2 regions of the Deinococcus metalli genome follow, and region 1 is predicted to be linked to the other one. Evidence: riboswitches for the same ligand, from Rfam matches in the RefSeq annotation. Region 1 holds a riboswitch; the other holds the start of a gene.

Evidence for each region. A riboswitch is a leader RNA that binds a small molecule or an ion and turns the genes downstream of it on or off. The one in region 1 is predicted to bind cyclic di-GMP.
Region 2: another riboswitch for cyclic di-GMP. It lies ahead of HNQ07_RS06815 (NPCBM/NEW2 domain-containing protein); the one in region 1 lies ahead of HNQ07_RS01435 (hypothetical protein).

The regions. Positions count from the first base shown of each region.
Region 1 is NZ_JACHFK010000001.1:280,635-284,023, reverse strand. It holds gene meaB (methylmalonyl Co-A mutase-associated GTPase MeaB) at 1-294, shown strand, start outside; gene HNQ07_RS01445 (hotdog fold thioesterase) at 308-715, opposite strand; gene HNQ07_RS01440 (PaaI family thioesterase) at 712-1,245, opposite strand; cyclic di-GMP riboswitch class II at 1,416-1,499, shown strand; gene HNQ07_RS01435 (hypothetical protein) at 1,503-2,159, shown strand; gene HNQ07_RS01430 (DNA-3-methyladenine glycosylase) at 2,210-2,848, opposite strand; gene HNQ07_RS01425 (glycosyltransferase family 2 protein) at 2,881-3,389, opposite strand, start outside.
Region 2 is NZ_JACHFK010000002.1:378,596-381,984, reverse strand. It holds gene HNQ07_RS06825 (glycosyltransferase) at 1-543, shown strand, start outside; gene HNQ07_RS06820 (lipopolysaccharide biosynthesis protein) at 536-2,020, shown strand; cyclic di-GMP riboswitch class I at 2,535-2,613, shown strand; gene HNQ07_RS06815 (NPCBM/NEW2 domain-containing protein) at 2,626-3,389, shown strand, end outside.

The sequences.
Region 1 (3,389 bases):
CTCGCTCCGCACGGCGCGGTGTGGCGCCCGGTGGCCCTGCGCGCGTCCGCCCGCACCGGCGAGGGCCTGGCCGAGGTGTGGGCCGCAGTCGAGGCGTACCTGCGCGTGACGGACGTGGCGGCCAGGCGGCGCGCGCAGACGGCCGCGTGGTTCGACGACCTGCTGCGCGAGTCCGCGTGGCGCGCGTTCCAGGCGGGGATCGACCCGGCCCGCCTCTCCTCGGTGCGCTCCAGGGTCCAGGCAGGCGCCCTCACGGCCGTCCAGGGCGTCGCGGCCCTGCTGGCGCCAGAGTGACGCCCGGCGCTCGTCAGCTCCGCGTCGCGGGAATGATCGCCAGCGTGCAGCGCGACGTGCACACGGGCCGGCCGGCGTCGTCCACGATCTCGATGCTCCAGACCTGGGTGGTGCGGCCCTGGTGGATGGGCGTGGCGGTGGCGGTCACGCTGCCGGAGCGCACGCCGCGCAGGTGGTTGGCGTTGATCTCCAGACCGACCGCCGTGTGGCCCTGCGCGGCCACGCTGAGGTGCGCGCCGAGGCTGGCGACGCTCTCGGCCAGGGCGACGCTGGCCCCGCCGTGCAGCAGGCCCATGGGCTGGTGCGTGCGCGCGTCCACCGGCATGGTGGCGACCACGCGGGTGCCGCTGGCCTCCACGATCTCGATGCCCAGGTGATTCAGCAGGGTGTTCTCCGACGACAATATGGGGGACGTGGTCATGGCTGGGCCTCCGGGCGCAGGATCAGGCAGGTGGTGGTGGCAGTCGCGCACAGGCGGTCGCGGGCGTCGAGCAGCCGGGCCTGCGCGGTGGCGACCTGACGCGACACGCTCACGACCTCACCGATGGCGCGCACCTCGCCCATGCCGGCCAGCAGGGGGCGCAGGTAGCGCACGCTGAGTTCCAGGGTGGTGTAACCCACCCCGGCCGGCAGCTGGGTGTGGACCGCGCAGCCCAGCGCGGAGTCGAGCAGCGTGGCGAAAACGCCGCCGTGCACGCTGCCGATGGGGTTGTAGTGGAATTCCTGCGGGGTCATGCGGAACGTGACCCGGCCGGGCTCGATGTCGTCTTCGTGGGCCAGGCTGAAGTCGAGGCTGTGCGCAATGGGCGGGGCCGGGTACTCGCCGCGCGACATGGCGCGCAGATACTCCAGGCCGCTCATGCCGCGCGCGGCGTGGGCGCCGGTGAGCGGATCGCCCCAGGAGTACGTGCGGTGGCGGGTGGGCGGGGCCGGCGTGCTGACGTCCTGCATGGAGAGTCCTTCCGGGCACTCGGCCCTGATGAGATGATGGGCATCATACTCTACGGGGCCGCTCGGGCGAACCCGCGCCGGGGCGCAGGTGAGAATCCTGTCAGAGGGCCGTGCCCAGACTGGAGTCAACCAGAGCACGTCCTTTGGCCGGTGACGTCCGTCGCCCCTTTGTTCCCCTCGGAGGCCGTGACCTTCGCCCCCTACCCGGTCACCTGGGGTGAAGCGAGCCAGTGGTGAGACCGATCGAGGAGCCCTCCATGAAGATCAAGACCCTGGCCGTGCTTGCCGCCGGCCTTCCCCTGCTGGCGAGCTGCGGCAGCATCGTCGGCGCCGTGATTCCCCCGGTCAACATCAGCAACCCCGCCCACCTGGACGGCGCGACCCTGACCGCGACCAGCCCCCTGATGGTCCAGCGCGTCGGCACGTCGGTGCAGTACGACACCAGCGCCACCGTGCCCGCCGGCTCCTTCGATGATTTCGACCTCTCGAAGGTTCCGCTGGGCATCAAGCCGTACGCCGCCGAGATCAAGGCCAGCCTGAAGTCCGTCGTCCTGTCCGGCACCTGCGTCATGCCCGACTCGTTCAGCCTCAGCGTCGACTCGCTCAGCGTGTCCGTGTGGGATTCCTCGAACAAGGCCGGCGCCGTCACCCTGACCGCCACGCCCGCCGTGAACATCACCGCGACCCGCACCGACAGCGGCGTGGGCCAGAGCACCTACGCGCTGTCCGGCAACGTCGCGTCGGTCGGCAAGGGCGACGCGAACGTGTCCAAGGCCCTGACGATCCTGACCTCCGGCGGCACCAACGACGCCAGCGTGAGCGCCAAGATCAGCGCGGACAACAACGGCATGGCTGGCTGCAACCTGAGCTTCAAGATCGGCGATTCCAGCGTCACCCTCAGCAACTTCAAGTAAAGCCCGACCTGCTCCGCCGTCCGCGCCCCTAGGGGTACGGACGGCGCGCGTTATTCGCTGCCCGGCAGCAGGTCCATGCTGGGCACGGCGGGCGACCCCCACGGACTGCTCCGCACGAAAAAGCGCCACGGCAGGGTGCGGCCCTCGCGGATGCCGATGCGGGCCGTGACCGCCACCTCGGCGTCCGGCAGGGGGCACGGAGGCGGCAGCAGGTGCAGCGCGGCGCTGTCCACCGGCGTGCCGGCCACCCGCGCCGGGTCCAGGCCCAGGGCATACACGAGTTTCGCCGGGCCGTTCGTCAGGTCGCGTTCCCGCGTGACCGGACGGTGATCGAGCATCAGGGCCACGCCCTCCAGCGGCTCGATGGCGCGGATCAGCACGCTGGCCGGCACGCCCGCCGGGCGGCACGCGACCTGCAGCAGCGGGTGCCCGTGCGCGGTCCAGAACAGCCACTGGCCGGGCGACACCGCCATGTCCGCCGTGCGCGCCGCGTGGAAACGGCCGGCCGTGCACGCCGGGTCGCGCGGGCAGTCGTAGGCCTCGGTCTCCACGACGCGGCCGGCCATCCGCCCACCGCCGGGCGTGACGTGGACGAGGGTCGCGCCCAGCAGGCCGCGCGCCGTGCGCACCGGATCGCCGGCGAAGTGGGCCGGCGGCAGGGGTCCGGTCACGGGCGGAGGCAGCGACATACGCTGCCGAGCTTATCCGCTTCATGGCCCGGTCAGGGGACCGCGCGCCGGCGCCACAGGTCCCGCAGGCCAAGCTGGCGCACCACGCGCTCCAGCCGCGCGCGCGGACTCAGCAGGACGCTGCGGGCCAGCCACAGCAGGCCGGCCGGGTGCCGGTCCGCGAGCAGGCCCCCGGCGGTGCGGTACGCGCTCAGGCTGGCCGATTCGCGTTCAAACGCGCGCCGGACGGCGGGCGGCTGCGCGTCCCACGCCTGCATGAAGGCCCCGAAGGTCTGCTCCGGCTGCCCCGCGTGGCGCTGGGCGTTGCCGTGCCGGATGTAGTCCGCCTCGAGCCGCTGCAAGCTGAGCTTGCGGCCGCTCAGGCTGCCGGCGTGGACCCGGTACGCGACCAGCCGCTCGGGCAGCGCGACGACGGGCGCGTGGTCGGCCATGCGGCTCCACAGGCCGATGTCGTCCGCGGTCTGCAGGGCGGGAAAGCCCCCCACCCGCAGCGCCAGTTCCCGGTCGAACACCACGCTGGCGGCCAGCAGATAGATGATCG
Region 2 (3,389 bases), on a different contig from region 1:
CGCAAGGGCTTCGCGCAGTTCCGGGAAGCGCTGGAGGTGCTCGCCCGGCGGCCGGACGCTGGTCAGCTGGACGTGCTGGTCGGCGGTCCCATCTATGGTCCGGCGCCGGAGATGCCGCTGCCCACCACCTTCCTGGGCCGCATCGACGACGACCGGACCATGGGGCTGCTGTACGCCGCCTCGACCGTCACGGCCATGCCGTCTCTGGAGGAAGCCTTCGGGAAGGTCGCCATGGAGTCCATGGCCTGTGGCACCCCGGTCGTGTGTCTGCGGGGCACCGGCACCGCCGAGATCGTCACGCATCTGGAGCACGGATATCAGGCCGTGCCGCTGGACATCGCGGACCTCGCGGCAGGACTCGCCTACGTGCTCGACCATCCGGCGCCGCAACGGCTCGCAGCGCAGTCTCGCCAGCACGTCCTCGCCACCTACACCTTCGAAGCGCAGGCTCAGGCGTACCTCGACCTGTACACCCGGTTGGTGCCACCCTCGGGTCAGTCCGGAGGAGTCCGCGTCAACTATGATCGAGGCGCGCATGAGTAGCCTCAAAGCCAGAACGGTCAACGCCATGAAATGGAGCTATTTCTCCATGTTCGCCGGACTGGCCATGCAACTCTTTTTCGCGGCCATCCTGTCGCGGCTGCTCACGAAGCAGCAGTTCGGCGTGTGGGCCATCGCGGCCCTGTTGCAGCGCTTCGGACAGTTCATCACCGACCTCGGTGTCGGTCAGGCCATCGTCCAGAAAGCGAAACTCACCGAGGACGACATCCGGGCGGGCTTCACGTCGTCGCTGGGACTGGGCATCTTCACCACGGCGCTGGCGTGGCTGCTGGCCCCTGCCATCAGCACGTTCTTCCCCACCATTCCCGATCTGGTTCCGGTCGTCCGCGGCTACGCCCTGGTGTACATCCTGAGCAGCGGAATCATCATCTCGGGCAGTCTGCTGCGGCGGGCACTGAATTTCAGGCCCCAGGTCATCGCCGAACTGACGTCGTATGCCATTGGGCACGGCATCATCGGCCTGGGGGCAGCGTACCTGGGGTACGGCGCCATGAGCCTGGTGATCAGCGCCATCGCCCAGGCCGTGATTCAGCTGGTGCTGCTGTACTCGGCCACACGGCATACCCTGAAGCCAATATTTCGCTGGGACGCCTACCGCGGGCTGTTCCGCTTCGGCGTCAAGGCCACGGCCGTCAACTTCCTGGAATTCCTCAGCGCCAACCTCGACACCTTCATCATCGGGAAGTTCTACTCGTCGGCGCAGCTGGGCGCGTACAGCCGGACATTCAGCACCCTCGCCATGCCCGCGACAAACTTTGCGACCAGCCTGTCGAGGGTCATGGCTCCATCCTTCAGCGCCGTACAGGACGACACCGACCGCTTGCGCCGCTCGTACCTGACCGGCCTGCGAGCGATGTCCATCCTGATCTTCACGGCGACCGGCTGCATCCTGATCGACGCGCCGGAGATCGTGAAGGTCTTGCTGGGGCCTAAATTCGTCGAATCCATTCCGCTGATGCAGATCTTCGCGCTCTACATTCCCTTCGCGGTGCTGACCAACCTCTCCGCGGTGCTTGCGGAAGCCACGGCGCGGCTGAACGTAAAAATCGTCATCCAGAGCGTGTATATGGTCGGCCTGGGCGCGGCCCTGTGGATCACCTACCGTCTGGGCGGCCATGTCGAACACCTGGCGATGGTGCTGGTGGCGGCCAGCGTATGCCGCAGCGCAGCGTTTGCCGTCGTGGCCCGCGGCATCATCGGCGGGAGCGGCCGTCAGATTGCCCAGTCCTACGGAGTCGGCGCCCTGTACTTCATGGGTGGCGCGCTGGTCACCGCCGCCGCAGTGTTCCCGCTGCGTGCCATGGCCGTGCCGCTGCCCGTCCTGTTCATCCTGGAACTGCTCCTCGGAGCGGCGGTCCTGGCAGGCGTGGTGCTGCTCGGCCCCCCGAGCGAACTCAAGGACATGGCGTACGCCAGCCTCCGGCAACTCCGTCGGCGCGCTGCCCAGCCGTCCAGCTAGCTCTGCGCGGAGGGCTGGCTCTGCCCCCGCCGGCTTCGGCGGCGGGCATTGAGCTGGCGATGGATGGTACGACCAGTCCACGTTCTGCACGGGAGACACACGGGCTCGAACGTCCCGTTTTCAGCGGACTGTCATGACAGCGGACGGCAGGCGTGCAGACCCGTCTTAATCCGGTTTCTGACAATCTTGAGGTCAGGGCGTGTTTGGGGCCGCTTCTGCCTGCCTATGACGACCTGGCCGGCATCTTTCGGCTATGCACCAATCTGGGTGGGTTCTGGCGTCTTACACAGTTCTGACGTGTCACCGGTCGCAGCTTCATCGAGGAGATCCCGCCTTGTCAGGCAGAGACTGCTGTACCACACACGGTTTTCAGCGCCACGTCCATAGCCGTCTCAACAAATGGATGTTTCATGAAGTCATCTTCAGACGGCTCTTAATGTGATGAAACTGTCGTGCCGCGATCCGCATCATGAACCCCGTCAGTAACCGCAGCGAGATCAGCTCAACGCGACCTGCATCGAAACGGCAAACCCTCCGTGAGGGGGGGACGCAAAGCCACGGAACTCATAAGTCGAGTCCGCCGGGCTACCGAAGGAAGGTACTTCATGAACGCTATCCGCTCATCCCGCGCACCCCTGTCCGCCACGTTACTGGCCTTTACCCTCGCCCTCTCGCTGGCCGCGTGCTCCAGCACGGCGCCGGAAGTGCCGACCGAAGCCGACGCGCCGGCGACCACCTCGGCTGACCTGGGCATTCCCAGCGCGGACGACGCCACGACGGACACCTCGCTGGGTGAGCAGGCCCTCACGGTCAAGACCGGTGACAATGCCCTGTCCGGTTCGATCTGGACGGCCGCGACCAACGGGTACGGCCCGGCTGAGGTCAACAAGAGCAACGGCGAAAACAAGGCCGGTGACGGCCGGAGCCTGACGCTGAACGGCAAGACGTACGCGGCAGGCTACGGTGTGCACGCGAGCTCCAAACTCAGCTTCACGCTCGACGGCAACTGCACTGCCCTGACCGCCGACATCGGCGTGGATGATGAAGTCAGCAACAAGGGTTCAGTCGTGTTCCAGGTCTTCGGGGACGGCACGAAACTGTACGACTCCGGCACCATGACCGGGACCAGCGCCACCAAGAGCATCACCGTGAACATCACCGGCCGGAAGACCCTGGACCTCGTGGTCACGGACGCCGGCAACGGCAACACCTACGATCACGGGGACTGGGCCACGCCCATCCTGCGCTCGTGCGCCGCTTCCGTGGCCACCGTGACTGGCGCCGACGACGCGGCCGGCACCACGTACGTCAAGCTGGCCAGCGAGGGCCAGGCGTTTACGGTGAGTGGCACGCAGACCGTCCGCTACGG